Regions from separate parts of the Streptomyces sp. NPDC085900 genome, predicted to be linked through region 1. Evidence: riboswitches for the same ligand, from Rfam matches in the RefSeq annotation. Region 1 holds a riboswitch; the other holds the start of a gene.
The links. A riboswitch is a leader RNA that binds a small molecule or an ion and turns the genes downstream of it on or off. The one in region 1 is predicted to bind thiamine pyrophosphate.
Positions count from the first base shown of each region.

Region 2: another riboswitch for thiamine pyrophosphate. It lies ahead of thiC (phosphomethylpyrimidine synthase ThiC); the one in region 1 lies ahead of ACIGDI_RS30745 (thiamine ABC transporter substrate binding subunit).

Region 1 covers NZ_JBITSP010000010.1:147,122-154,209, forward strand. Annotated here, with positions in the region: gene ACIGDI_RS30735 (ABC transporter ATP-binding protein) at 20-1,039, opposite strand; gene ACIGDI_RS30740 (ABC transporter permease) at 1,040-2,638, opposite strand; gene ACIGDI_RS30745 (thiamine ABC transporter substrate binding subunit) at 2,683-3,762, opposite strand; TPP riboswitch at 3,832-3,939, opposite strand; gene rlmN (23S rRNA (adenine(2503)-C(2))-methyltransferase RlmN) at 3,963-5,069, opposite strand; gene ACIGDI_RS30755 (hypothetical protein) at 5,225-5,446, shown strand; gene ACIGDI_RS30760 (SRPBCC family protein) at 5,547-5,996, opposite strand; gene ACIGDI_RS30765 (phosphatidate cytidylyltransferase) at 6,108-7,088, opposite strand, start outside.
Region 2 covers NZ_JBITSP010000015.1:62,851-69,938, reverse strand. Annotated here, with positions in the region: gene ACIGDI_RS37610 (metallophosphoesterase) at 1-826, shown strand, start outside; gene ACIGDI_RS37605 (hypothetical protein) at 1,018-1,884, shown strand; gene thiC (phosphomethylpyrimidine synthase ThiC) at 2,062-3,870, opposite strand; TPP riboswitch at 3,863-4,052, opposite strand; gene ACIGDI_RS37595 (YibE/F family protein) at 4,124-5,653, shown strand; gene ACIGDI_RS37590 (SsgA family sporulation/cell division regulator) at 5,774-6,211, opposite strand; gene ACIGDI_RS37585 (IclR family transcriptional regulator) at 6,310-7,044, opposite strand.

The DNA.
Region 1 (7,088 bases):
CACCATACGGAGGCGGTGATCAGTTCAGCACCACGATTTCCGCCGCGTCGAACGCCACCCCGACCGTGTCCCCGACCTCCGGCGCCTCCCGCAGCGCGCACGCCGCCTCCAGCCGCGGCGCCTCCCGCGGCTGCAGGTGTACGGCGACGTGGGTGCCCTTGAAGGTGCGGGCGGCGACCGTGCAGCGCAGCCCCTCGTCGGCCGGGACGAGCCGGACGCCGGCGGGGCGGACGAGCAGGGTGCACGTGCCCTGGGGAGCGTCCTCGGGCACCGGCACCTTCCCCCAGGGGGTGTCCGCCGCCTCTCCCGCGACCGTGCCCTCCACCACGTTGTCGAAGCCGAGGAAGCGGGCCACGAACTCGTCCGCCGGCCGCTGCCACACCTGAAGCGGCGTACCGGACTGGGCGATCCGCCCGTCCCGCATCACCACGACCCGGTCGGCCAGCGCGAAGGCCTCGCCCTGGTCGTGCGTGACGGCCAGCACGGTCGTGCCCAACCGGCCGAAGAGCTCCCGGAGTTCGACGACCAGCCGCTCCCGCAGCGAGCGGTCGAGCTGGCCGAGCGGCTCGTCCAGCATCAGCAGCCGCGGCCGGGGCGCCAGGGCACGCGCCAGCGCCACCCGCTGCTGCTCACCGCCGGACAGCGAGGCGACGGCCCGGCGAGCGGCCCCCGGCAAGCCGACCAGCTCCAGCAACTCCCCCACACGATCGCCCTGTTCGGCCTTCGAGGCGCCGCGCATCCGCAGTCCGAAGGCGACGTTGCCACCCACGTCCCGCTGCGGGAACAGCTGATGGTCCTGGAACATCAGCCCCACCCCCCGCCGGTGCGCGGGCACGCCCGTCTGGTCCCGCCCGTCGAGCGAGACCCGTCCGGCGTCCAGCTCCTGCAGCCCCGCCACCACCCGCAGCAGCGTCGACTTGCCGCTGCCGCTCGGCCCGAGCACGCACACGACCTCGTGCTCGGCGACGTCGAGGCCGACGGTGTCGAGCACGGCCCGCCCACCGAAGCGGACGGTGGCGTCTTGCAGGCTCAGCAGCATTCAGAACTCCCCGGTCCGGTCGGTGCGCAGCCGCTCCAGCACCAGCAGCGCCACCGCGCACACCACCATCAGAATCGTCGAAAGGGCCATAGCCTGCCCGTAGTTGAGATCACCCGGCCGGCCGAGCAGCCGCGCCACGGCGACCGGCAAGGTCGGGTTGTCGGGCCGCGCGATGAACACGGTCGCCCCGAACTCCCCGAGCGACACGGCGAACGCGAACCCGGCCGCGACCAGCAGCGCCCGCCGCACCAGGGGCAGATCGACCTCGCGCCACACCCGCCACGGCGAAGCCCCCAGCACGGCCGCCGCCTCCCTCAGCCGCGTGTCCACGGCCCGCAGCACGGGCAGCATGGTCCGTACGACGAAGGGGGCGCCCACGAGCGCCTGGGCGAGCGGCACCAGGATCCACGACGACCTGAGGTCCAGCGGCGGCCGGTCCAGGGCGATCAGGAAACCGAAGCCGACGGTCACCGCGGAGACGCCCAGCGGCAGCATCAGCAGCGCGTCGAAGCCACGGACCAGCCGGCCGGCATCCCTCCGGGCGAGGGCCGCGGCGGCCAGCGCGCCGATCACCACGGCGATGGCGGTGGCGGCGAGGGCGTACTGCAGGGAGTTGCCGATCGCCTCGATCGGCGGGACGAGGAAGGTGTCGTCGTCCTTCGTCAGCGCCCGGTAGTAGCCGAAGTCCGAGCCGCCGAGCGAGCGTTGGACCAGCACGGCGAGCGGGAGGAGCAGCAGTACGGCGATGCTGGCGAGGACTCCGGCCAGCAGCGCCCACTGCCCCGCCCCGCGCGGCCGCCGGGCGGTGCCGCCCGCGTCCACCAGCCGCAGGGCGCTCTCCCGGCGCCGTATAGTCCACGCGTGCACGGCGAGGATCGCGCCGACCGCGACGAACTGCACGATCGTCAGGACCGCGGCGGTGGACAGGTCGAAGATCTCGGAGGTCTGCCGGTAGATCTCGACCTCCAGGGTGGAGAAGGTCGGCCCGCCGAGGATCTGCACCACGCCGAAGGAGGTGAAGGTGAAGAGGAAGACCATCAGCGCGGCGGCGGCCACGGCGGGTCCGAGCGCCGGCAGGGTGACCGTGCGCCAGGCCCGGAAGCGGGACGCGCCGAGCATGCGCGCCGCCTCCTCCTGCCGCGGGTCCAGCTGCCCCCACAGCCCGCCGACGGTCCGCACGACGACGGCGTAGTTGAAGAAGACGTGCGCCAGCAGGATGGCCCACACGGTGGTGTCCAGCCGTACGCCCCACAGCTCGTCCAGCAGTCCCCCGCGTCCGACGAGCGCCAGGAACGCCGTACCGACGACGACGGTCGGCAGGACGAAGGGGACGGTGACGACGGCCCGCAGGACCTGTCTGCCGGGGAAGTCGAAGCGGGCGAAGACGTACGCGCCCGGGAGTGCGATCAGCAGCGTGAGCGCGGTGGAGGCGAGCGCCTGCCAGGTGGTGAACCACAGGACGTGCCGGATGTCGGACTGCGCGACGACGTCCGCGATCCGGCCGAGGTGCCACGTCCCGTCCGTCTTCAGCCCGCGCGCCACGATCGCGGCGACGGGCCAGGCGAAGAACACGGCGAAGAACGCGACCGGCAGGGCCATCAGGCCGAGCCGAGCCGCGCTCCCCCGCCGCGCCGGGCGCGGGGCTACTTCAGTACGAGTGACGTCCACGACTTGACCCACTGGTCACGGTTGGCGGCGATCTTCGTCGGGGCCATGGTCTCCGGGTCCTTGGCGGCGGGGCCGTACTCGGTGAACTCCTTGGGCACCTTCGCACCCTCGACCACCGGGTAGACGAACATGTTCAGCGGCATGTCCTGCTGGAACTCCTTGCCGAGCAGGAAGTCGATGAACGCCTTGCCGCCCTTGGCGTTCTTCGCGTTGCCGAGCAGACCGGCGTACTCGATCTGCCGGAAGCAGGTGCCGTACGACGTCCCGGTCGGCGCGGTCTTGGGCCGCGGGTCGGCGAAGACGACCTCGGCGGGCGGCGAGGAGGCGTAGGAGACGACGAGCGGGCGGTCGGCCTTGGCCTTCTTGCCGCCTGCCGAGCCGGAGAACTCCTGGTTGTAGGCCTGCTCCCAGCCGTCGACGACCTTCACGCCGTTGGCCTTGAGCTTCTTCCAGTAGCCCTGCCAGCCGTCGTCGCCGTACTGCGCGGCGCTGCCGAGCAGGAAGCCGAGGCCGGGCGAGGAGGTGGAGGCGTTCTCGGTGACGAGGAGGTTCTTGTAGGCGGGCTTGACCAGGTCGTCGAAGGACTGCGGCGGGGTCAGCCGGTGCTTGCTGAAGTAGGCCTTGTCGTAGTTGACGCAGATGTCGCCGTAGTCGATGGGGGTGACCCGGTGCTTGCCGGGGTCGACGCGGAACTGCGGCCGGACGGTGTCGGCGCCCTTGGCCTCGTAGGACTGGAAGAGACCGTTGTCGAGGGCCCGCGACAGCAGGGTGTTGTCGACGCCGAAGAAGACGTCGCCCTGCGGGTTGTCCTTGGTGAGCAGGGCCTTGTTGACGGCCTGGCCGGCGTCGCCGCTCTTGAGGACCCTGACCTTGTAGCCGGACTTCTTCTCGAAGTCGGCGAGGACGCTCTTGGAGACGGCCCACGAGTCATGGCTGACGAGCGTGACGGTCTTGGACTCGCCGGACGACTGGCCGCCGGCCGACGACGATCCGCAGGCGGACAAGGTGATCAGGCCGAGGCCGACGGCCGCGGCGACGAACGTCTTGGTGTGCACTGAAGTTCCTCCTGGGTGACCAGGAAGAGACGCGGCCCCGCCCAGAAGGATCTGGGCAGGGCGCAACAGCTTGAGTGATGACCGAACTTCCTACCCAGAATGACCTGGGCAAGGTTCAGAGGGTCTGCGGCCCGGTTGCCGCACTCTCAGCGCTGTGGCGCTCCCCTGTCGGAATATGAATATGTATGGACGGCCTCAGGTTACCGCTCGGTGGCCGCGAGCTGACCACAGGCGCCGTCGATCTCCTGCCCGCGGGTGTCCCGGACGGTCACCGGCACCCCGTGCGCCGCGATGGCCTCGACGAACGCCTTCTCGTCCTCGGGCCGGGACGCGGTCCACTTCGAGCCGGGCGTCGGGTTGAGCGGGATGAGGTTGACGTGCACGGGCTTGCCCCGCAGCAGCCGCCCGAGCCGGTCGCCACGCCACGCCTGGTCGTTGATGTCACGGATGAGCGCGTACTCGATGCTCAGCCGCCGCCCGCTCTTCTCGACGTACTCGAACCCGGCGTCGAGCACCTCGCGCACCTTCCACCGCGTGTTCACGGGGACGAGGGTGTCGCGCAGCTCGTCGTCGGGGGCGTGCAGGGAGATCGCCAGCCGGCACTTGAAGCCCTCGTCGGCGAACCGGTGGATGGCGGGCACGAGCCCGACGGTCGAGACGGTGATCCCGCGCTGGGAGAGCCCGAGCCCGTCCGGGGCGGGGTCGGTGAGGGCCCGGACGGCCCCGACCACACGCTTGTAGTTGGCGAGCGGCTCGCCCATCCCCATGAAGACGATGTTGGACAGTCGCGCCGGCCCGCCGGGGACCTCTCCGTCCCGCAGCGCCCGCATCCCGTCCACGATCTGGTGGACGATCTCGGCGGTGGACAGATTCCGGTCGAGTCCCGCCTGCCCGGTGGCGCAGAACGGACAGTTCATCCCGCAGCCGGCCTGCGAGCTGATGCACATGGTCACCCGGTCCGGGTACCGCATCAGCACGGACTCGACGAGCGTGCCGTCGAACAGCCGCCACAGCGTCTTGCGGGTCGTGCCCTGGTCGGTCGACAGATGCCGTACGACCGTCATCAGCTCGGGCAGCAGCGCCTCCTGCAGCTTCCCGCGCGAGCCGGCCGGGATGTCCGTCCACTCCGCCGGATCGTGCGCGTACCGCGCGAAGTAGTGCTGCGAGAGCTGCTTGGCACGAAACGGCTTCTCCCCGATCTCGGCCACCGCGTCCTTGCGCTCGGCGGGCGTGAGATCAGCGAGATGCCGCGGCGGCTTCTTGGCTCCGCGGGGGGCGACGAAAGTGAGTTCTCCGGGCTTCGGCATAACCCTTCCAGTGTGGCAGATCATCGCCGGGGGCCCAGGCCGGAGCGGGGTGGGGGTGGTCACCCGCGGACGGCGCCTGTGCCTTGGTCGGCTTCGCACGGCCCAGGTGCGGCCTCCGGGGATGGGATGATCCCTCCGGAGGGGTGCGAGTGGACATGCTCGAACTGATGGAGTGGCTGGCCGAGCGCGGCGTCACGACCGTTTTCAAGGTCGACGGTGAACGCATGGTCGAGCGACGGGCGGCATGGATGGTCATCGTCAGCGGCGGGTCGCTCGGTGAGGACTCGTTCTTCCGCGCTGACCTGGCCAGGCCAGACGCATGCCTTGAATCGTTGCTCGCTCACTTGGAGAGCAAGGGTCTGTCGCCGTTCGCATGATCAACGTGCCAGCGATGTCACCGTGGGTTCACATCCCACCGCGCCCCGGGCTGCCCGGCCCGGTGAGGGCGGCCCGGGGTGTTCTGCCGCGGAGCTCGCCTCAGGCGGCCGTGTGTTCCAGCTTGTCCTTCAGCAGGCGTTCGTTGCGCGGCATCTCCTTGCGGGCCTGGGGGCGGACGATGAGGGGCAGCAGGAGCTTGCCGATGCCGTGGCCCTCGAAGTCGAGGTCCATCGTCACGTGGGTGCGTCGGCCGTCGTCGAGGGGGGTGAGCTCGGCGTGGAACCTGCCCCTGACCGGGCCGTCGATTCCGTGCACGGACCAGGAGTGCTGCGGGTCGTACTGGGTGCACTCCATGGTCATCGGCATCTCGCGCCGACCCATGTGCCGGGTGACGCGGACGCGGGAGCCCAGACCGAAGGGGCGGTCGTCGAGTTGTTCGGCGGCGATCGCGCTCAGTTGCCATTCCGGCAGGTGGGATGGATCGGTGACGTACGCCCAGACATCCTCGGGACGGCGGTCCACGTCGAACTCTTCATGGATGGCGGACATGGCGCCTCCTCTTCGGGACATTCCCTTTGAGGGCTTACACCGGGATCGTCCCACTCGCCCGACGGCCGCGCCATCGAGCGAGCGGGACTTGTGAAGCCGCCGGCCGGACCGTCAGCCGGATCCCACGAACAGCACCAGCAGCAGCCACACCACGGGAGCCGTCGGCAGCAGCGAGTCCAGGCGGTCCATGATGCCGCCGTGGCCCGGCAGCAGCGTGCCCATGTCCTTGATGCCCAGGTCCCGCTTGATCATCGACTCGCCGAGGTCGCCCAGCGTGGCGCTGGCCGCGACCGCGAAGCCGAGGACGAGGCCCTGCCACCAGGCGCCGTCGTCGATCAGGAACTGCATGCACAGCGCGCCCGCGACCATCGCGAACGACACCGCGCCGAGCAGGCCCTCCCGGGTCTTGCCCGGGCTGATGCGCGGCGCCAGCTTGTGCCGGCCGAAGCGCCAGCCGACGGCGTACGCGCCCGTGTCGCTGACCACCGTCAGCAGCAGGAAGGTCAGCACCCGCCACGGGCCGTCGTCGGCCGTCAGCATCATGGCGACGAAGGTCGCCAGGAACGGGACGTAGAAGGCCGCGAAGACGCCCGCCGTGACGTCCTTGAGGTAACCCTCCGGCGGTTCCGTCATGCGCCAGACGAGGACCGCGAGCGCCGTCAGCGCCATCGCCACCCACGCGCCGTCGGCGCCGCGCACGTACCCGGCGACGACCATCGCGGCGCCGCCGAGCGCCAGCGGAACGAGGGGCGCCTTGATGCCCTTGCGCTCCTGCAGCCTGCTGGTCAGTTCCCACAGGCCGACGACCACCGCGACCGCGATGACGCCGACGAAGACGGCCTTGACGACGAACAGCGACGCGATGATCACCACGCCGAGCCCGACGCCGACCCCTATGGCCGCGCCCAGGTCGCGCCCCGCGCTCTTCTTCTGCGGCGGCGGCGCCGGCTGAGGGGCGTCGGGCATGGGCTCCGGATTCTGCTGCGCCGCCGGGTGGGGCGGCGCCTGCGGCATGTCGTAGGTCTGCGCCTGCGGCGGTTCGTCGCGGAACAAGGGGCCGCTCAGCCGAGCGGCCCCCCGGTCGTCATCCTG
Region 2 (7,088 bases), on a different contig from region 1:
CGACGGCGTCGGCCCGCTCTTCGTCGTCGGCGACGTCCACGGCTACCTGGACGAACTGGTGGCCGCGCTGCAGGAGCAGGGGCTGATCGACGCGGGCGGGAACTGGTGCGCCGGCACCGCCAGGCTGTGGTTCCTCGGCGACTTCACCGACCGCGGGCCCGACGGCATCGGCGTCATCGAGCTGGTGATGCGGCTGTCCGCCGAGGCGGCCGCGGCCGGCGGCTACTGCAAGGCGCTCATGGGCAACCACGAGCTGCTGCTGCTCGGCGCCAAGCGGTTCGGCGACACCCCCGTCAACTCCGGCGCGGGCACCGCCACCTTCCAGGCGGCCTGGCTGCTCAACGGCGGCCAGAAGACCGACATGGACCGCCTCCAGGACCATCACCTGCAGTGGATGGCCCGCCTCGACGCCGTCGAGGAGGTCGACGGCTATCTGCTCCTGCACTCGGACACCACCGCCTACCTCGACTACGGCGACTCGATCGAGGCGGTCAACGACACGATCCGCGAGACCCTCACCCGCAACGACGCCGACGAATGCTGGGACCTGTTCCGCAAGTTCACCAAGCGCTTCTCCTTCCGCGACGAAGGCGGCGCGGACGCCGCACGCTCCCTGCTGGATACGTACGGCGGCACCCGCGTCGTTCACGGTCACAGCCCCATCCCCTATCTCCTGGGTGAGGTCGGCTCCGAGGAGGGCGAGGACGACACGGGCCCCGTGGTCGAGGGACCGCACGTCTACGCGGAAGGCCTGGCCATCGCGATGGACGGCGGGGTGACCATGGCCGGAAAGCTGCTGGTCCGACAACTTCCGCTGGATATCTGAACGTTCACGGGGCAGGCGCCCCCACGACGGAGCCGCGACAAACGGCGCAGGCCAGGACCCAATTTCCGGAAACCCCCTGTCGACCTGTGCCGTCCCGGCTCTACCATCGGCTTATCCGTAGCAGGCTCCCCTCCGTTTCTGCCCGACGGCTCGTTGGCATGCGAGCCCCAAGCCCTACGGAGCATCGGGGGATGCACATGAACAGCGTTCCGCAGCACCTGCTGAGCGAGGACCGCCAGGAGTATGAGCGGGTCCTCGATGAGGCGCTGCGCTCCGCCCCACACCGCCCGGAACTGGCCGCTGTGGGACAGCGGCTGAACAACGAACAGCTGCGCACCATGGCGCTGAACGCCACCGCACTCATCACGGCGGCCGCGGCGACCGAGTACCAGCACTACGTGAAGGTTCGCGAGGAACTGCGCCAGCCGGCGTCGTCCACCCCGTCCACCCGCGCGTCGGGCTCCACGGAGCCGGGCACGGACGCGATGGGGCTCGCTGCCACCCTCGGCGAGGCCGTCGAACCCGCCGGCGCGGGCGCCGTCGCCGTCGCCGCCGTCCTGACCCCCGTCCTCGCCGGAACGGCCGCGGTGATATTCCTGCTCGTCGGGTACGTCATCAGGTCGGTCGCACCCAAGCAGATGTTCGGCAAGACCATGATCACCGCTGGTTGGGTGTTCGGCGCGATGACCGCGGCCGCCATCCTCGTGGCCGCGGTGGGACTGCTCCTGACCGCGCTGCGCAACCGTCCGGCCCTCGAAGCCGGACCGTACGGAGAGCTGAGCGGAGAGGTGGCACGCGCCAAGGACGCCTGGCGCGAGGCGCTGCTGGAGCGTGGCGTCCTGCCGTTCCTGCGGGAAGCCCTCGCCGACCCCGGCGCGGCGGCCGCCCTGAACAGCACGGCACCCTCGGCGCCGACGAGCCGCATGCCGCAACTCGGCTACGACCGCCCGGGCTTCAGCAGCCCCGACGACGGCCCGGCCCGCGGCCACCGGCCGAGCTTCACGAGCCCGGACTACACCAGCCCGGACTTCGGAGGCCCGGAACACCAGCCGGAGTGACCCTCGGCTTGCGCCCTCCACCACGGGAAGGCCCCCTTCGGGGGAGCGCAAGCCGAACTTCGACTTCGACTACGCCATGGAGATGCGTCGGCGACTGCCCCGGCTGGCGAGGCTCTACCTCCCTGTGGCGTAGGGCGGCCCACGCCTCGGCCGTGAGGCAGGAGCCGCCCCGCGGGGCTACGGCTGTTCGGTGATCGGCAGATACACGCGGTTCCCGGCCGCGGCGAACTCCTTCGACTTCTGCGCCATGCCCTCCTCGACCTCCTCCCGGGTGCCGCCATGCTCGCGGCGGATGTCCTGGGAGATCTTCATGGAGCAGAACTTCGGCCCGCACATCGAGCAGAAGTGGGCGGTCTTGGCCGGCTCCGCCGGAAGGGTCTCGTCGTGGAACTCCCGTGCCGTGTCCGGGTCCAGGGCCAGGTTGAACTGGTCCTCCCACCGGAACTCGAAGCGGGCGTCGGACAGGGCGTCGTCCCACTCCTGGGCACCCGGGTGGCCCTTGGCGAGGTCGGCGGCATGGGCGGCGATCTTGTAGGTGATGACGCCGGTCTTGACGTCGTCCCGGTTGGGCAGGCCCAGGTGTTCCTTGGGGGTGACGTAGCAGAGCATGGCCGTACCCCACCAGGCGATCATCGCGGCGCCGATGCCGGAGGTGATGTGGTCGTACGCCGGGGCGATGTCCGTGGTCAGCGGGCCGAGCGTATAGAACGGAGCCTCATCGCAGATCTCCTGCTGAAGGTCGATGTTCTCCTTGATCTTGTGCATCGGGACGTGCCCCGGGCCCTCGATCATGGTCTGTACGTTGAAACGCTTGGCGATCGTGTTGAGTTCCCCGAGCGTGCGCAACTCCGCGAACTGCGCCTCGTCGTTGGCGTCCGCGATCGAGCCGGGCCGGAGGCCGTCGCCGAGCGAGTACGTGACGTCATAGGCGGCGAGGATCTCGCAGAGTTCCTCGAAGTTCTCGTAGAGGAACGACTCCTTGTGGTGCGCGAGGCACCACGCGGCCATGATCGAGCCACCGCGCGAGACGATGCCGGTCTTGCGGTTGGCGGTGAGCGGGACGTACGGGAGGCGGACGCCCGCGTGGACCGTCATGTAGTCCACGCCCTGCTCGGCCTGTTCGATGACCGTGTCCTTGTAGATCTCCCAGGTCAATTCCTCGGCACGGCCGTCCACCTTCTCCAGCGCCTGATAGAGCGGCACCGTGCCGATGGGGACAGGGGAGTTGCGCAGCACCCACTCGCGGGTGGTGTGGATGTTGCGGCCGGTGGAGAGATCCATGACCGTGTCGGCGCCCCAGCGGGTCGCCCAGGTCATCTTCTCGACCTCTTCCTCGATGGAGGACGTCACCGCCGAGTTGCCGATGTTGGCGTTGACCTTCACCAGGAAACGCTTGCCGATGATCATCGGCTCGATCTCCGGGTGGTTGACGTTGGCGGGCAGTACGGCCCTGCCCGCCGCGATCTCCTCGCGGACGACCTCCGGGGAGACGTTCTCCCGGACGGCCACGTACTCCATCTCCGGGGTGATCTCGCCCCGGCGCGCATAGGCGAGTTGGGTGACCGCCTCGCCGCCGCGACCGCGGCGCGGCAGGCGCGGCCGTCCCGGGAAGACCGCGTCGAGGTTGCGCAGACCGCCGCGGGGCGCGGTGTGCTTGATCCCGTCGTCCTCGGGACGGACGGGGCGACCCGCGTACTCCTCGGTGTCGCCGCGGGAGATGATCCAGTTCTCCCTGAGCGGCGGCAGCCCCCTGCGGACATCGGTGTCGACGAGTGGATCGGTGTACGGGCCGGATGTGTCGTACAACGTGACCGACTGCCCGTTGGTGAGGTGCACCTGACGGACCGGCACCCGCACATCGGGGCGCGAACCCTCGACGTATGCCTTGTGCCAGCCGATGGACTTCCCGGCCTCCTGGGACTGCGCGCCCTGAACGGGCTGCTCGTCCTTGCTGGAGGCAGGCGTGCGTACGTCCTTGTTGGTCATGAGACCTACTCCCTACGCCGGCATTACCCGGTAACAGGTTCGGCGGTCGACGCAGCGGTTTCCGTCTGTCGACGTTTCGTGGGGAACATCACTCGAGTTCGGTGATGTTCCACGTGAAACATCGCTGGGACGGAGGTCAGCGCCCTCTCAGCCCGGTGCTCCGAGCTCCCGCGTGTGCAAAGGTGCCTCCACGCTAGCGTCATTTCTGGCGCGGTGAACAGGGGGCCTCTGCCGTTCTTGCGATGATCGGGCGGTGACCACCACGCAGCAGCCCTCGTACCCGCCGGAGCAGCCCCGCCGGCCCGGCTCCGTAAGCGGCGATGCCCCGGGTCCCCCCGGGGGCCGTGAGCAGCACGCGCACGGGCACGCGTTTGGTGGCCATGAGCAGCACACGCACGGGCACGCGCCCGGTGGCCGTGAGCAGCATGCGCACGACCACGTGTCCGATGACCATGAACGCGGTGGCCAGGGGCACGGCTCCGGTGGCGGTCACGGGCACAGTCACAGCCATGGCCCGGCGGCCCCCGTATCCCGGCATCTGCGCAAGGTGATCGGGGCGATCCTCATCCCCTTCGCCGCGGCCGTAGTGGTCGGACTCGTGGTGTTGTGGCCCGGCGGAGCCCCGGCGCACCAGCGGACCGGGGTGGGCTTCGACCGGCAGTCCCAGCAGGCGACGGTCACCAGGGTCGTCGAGGTCAGCTGCAAGTCGGTCAACGCCTCCGGCGGGGGCTCGGTCGGCGCCACCTCGGCCGCCGGTGGCTCCTCCGCCCAGCAGGAGGCCAAGGGCACCTGCAAGAAGGCCACCGTCCGCGTCGACACCGGCCCCGACAAGGGCCGTACGTTCGTCGAGATCGTGCAGCCGGACCAGTCCCGGCAACTGCACCAGGGCGAGAAGGTCGTCGTCGCCTACGAGCCCTCTGCGCCGAAGAACCTGCAGTACTCGGTGACCGACGTCAACCGGCGCTTCCCGATGGCCCTGCTGGCCGGGATCTTCGCCGTCGCCGTCGTGATCGTCGGACGCTTGCGAGGCGTCATGGCGCTGGTCGCGCTCGCCATCAGCTTCCTGATCCTGAACTTCTTCATCCTGCCCGCGATCCTGCAGGGCTCGAACCCCCTGGTCGTGGCCGTCATCGGGTCGAGCGCCATCATGCTGATCGCCCTCTACATGTGCCACGGCCTGTCCGCCCGCACCTCCGTGGCCGTCCTCGGCACCCTGATCTCCCTGGTGCTGATCGGCATCCTCGGTTCGCAGTTCATCGGCTGGGCCGCACTGACCGGCAACACCGACGACAACACCGGTCTGATCCACGGCCTGTACCCGTCGATCGACATGAGCGGTCTACTGCTCGCCGGCGTCATCATCGGCTCGCTCGGGGTGCTCGACGACGTCACCGTCACCCAGACCTCGGCCGTCTGGGAGCTGCACGAGGCCAACCCGGCCATGGGCTGGCGCGGGCTGTACCGGGCCGGCATCCGCATCGGACGCGACCACATCGCCTCCGTCGTCAACACCCTCGTCCTCGCCTACGCGGGCGCCGCGCTGCCGTTGCTGCTGCTCTTCTCCATCGCGCAGAGCAGTGTGGGGGCGGTCGCCAACAGCGAACTGGTGGCCGAGGAGATCGTGCGCACGCTGGTGGGCTCGATCGGCCTGGTCGCCTCGGTGCCGGTCACCACGCTGCTGGCGGCGCTGGTGGTCTCGGCCGACCGTCCGGAGGCCGCCATGGCGGCGCAGACGTCCTCGGCTCCGGCGCGCTCGGGGAAGGGACGACGCCGCAAGCACTGAGCCCCGAAGGGCGCCTCGAGTGTCGAGCCCGGGGCAGCTCCCGCCCGCGCGAGAGAAGCGTTCCTGCGTCTTCCGTGCCCCGCGCCGAAGTGTTCCGCCGTCTCCGCGGCCGTGCCGGTCTCAGCCCGCGCTCTGCTCCTCCGCCAGGATCCGGTCCAGCGCCTCGTCGAGGTGGGCGTCGAAGTCGGCGAGCGCACCCTCCTGGCCCAACGGCACGAGCTTGTCGGTGCGGTCGAGGAAGGCGATGAGCGGGGCGGTGGACGAACGGAACAGCGCCTGGTCACAGCCCACCTGAAGCCGGATCAGGACATCGCCGAGCGACTCCGGTTCGACGGGCGAGACCCGCACGTCCCCGTCGCCGGACGGTCTGCCGACCCCGTCGATCAGCAACTCCCGGCCGAACGCCCAGGTCACCGGGTCGTCGCCCGGGAGATGGAAGGTCAGCCGCACGGCATAGGGATCACAGGACTCGTAACGCAGCTCCACCGGAATGCGGAAAGAGAGCTCCTCGGAGACGAGGAAGCTCATCATGACCTCTGCCTGTACCGACTCGCGCATCGCCTACCCCGTCATTTGTAGCCGTCTGGCTGGGAATCATCCCCTGACACAGGTGAAATATTGCTGAACGTACACAACAGATCACAAGGAGTGAGTTTTCACATACTGATAGAGATGGCGAGAGACCCCAGCAGACGCCCGATCTCGCTCTGCAGCTGCCGCGCCACCGGCAGCAGACGGTCCGCCTGATGGCACGGCAGGGAGATGGCCATCGTGGCGGCCGTCGTACCCAGGGTGATGGGGATGGCCGCGCAGACCGTCCCCAACACGTACTCCTGCCGCTCCGTCACCGCCTCCATCCGCGGAGTCCGTTCGAGCCGGCGCAGCAGGGCTCGGCCGTCGGGCACCGTGTACGGGGTGACGGGCTGCACGGGGTGACGCTGAAGGTGATCGCGGCGGCCCTGCTCGTCCAGCTGGGACAGCAGGCACTGCCCGATCGCGTGGGCGTGCCCGGTCTCGCGGAAGTCCGCCCATTCCTCGACCGCCGGATTGCCCGGGGTGTCGGAGACGCACCTGATCTCGATCTCGCCGTCCTGGTACACGGCGTAGTACACGGGGACGCCGATCGCGTCGCGAAAGCCGGCGAGCGCGTCCACGATCGTGCTGCGACGTTTCTGCTGGGCTCCGCTGCTGCCGAGCCGCTCGGCCGCCTCGCCGAGGAAGAACAGACCCTTTTCCCTGCGCAGATAGCCCTCGTGCACCAGGGTGCGCAGCAGGTGGTACGCCGTCGGGAGCGCCAGTCCGGTCTCGCGGGCGAGCTGCTTGGCGGGGGCTCCGTTCGCGCGTCCCGCGACGCATTCCAGCAGTCTCATCGCGCGCTGGACGGAACCGATGAGGGTCGCGGACTGCGGCTGTGCGGCAGGGGTCGTGGCGTGCG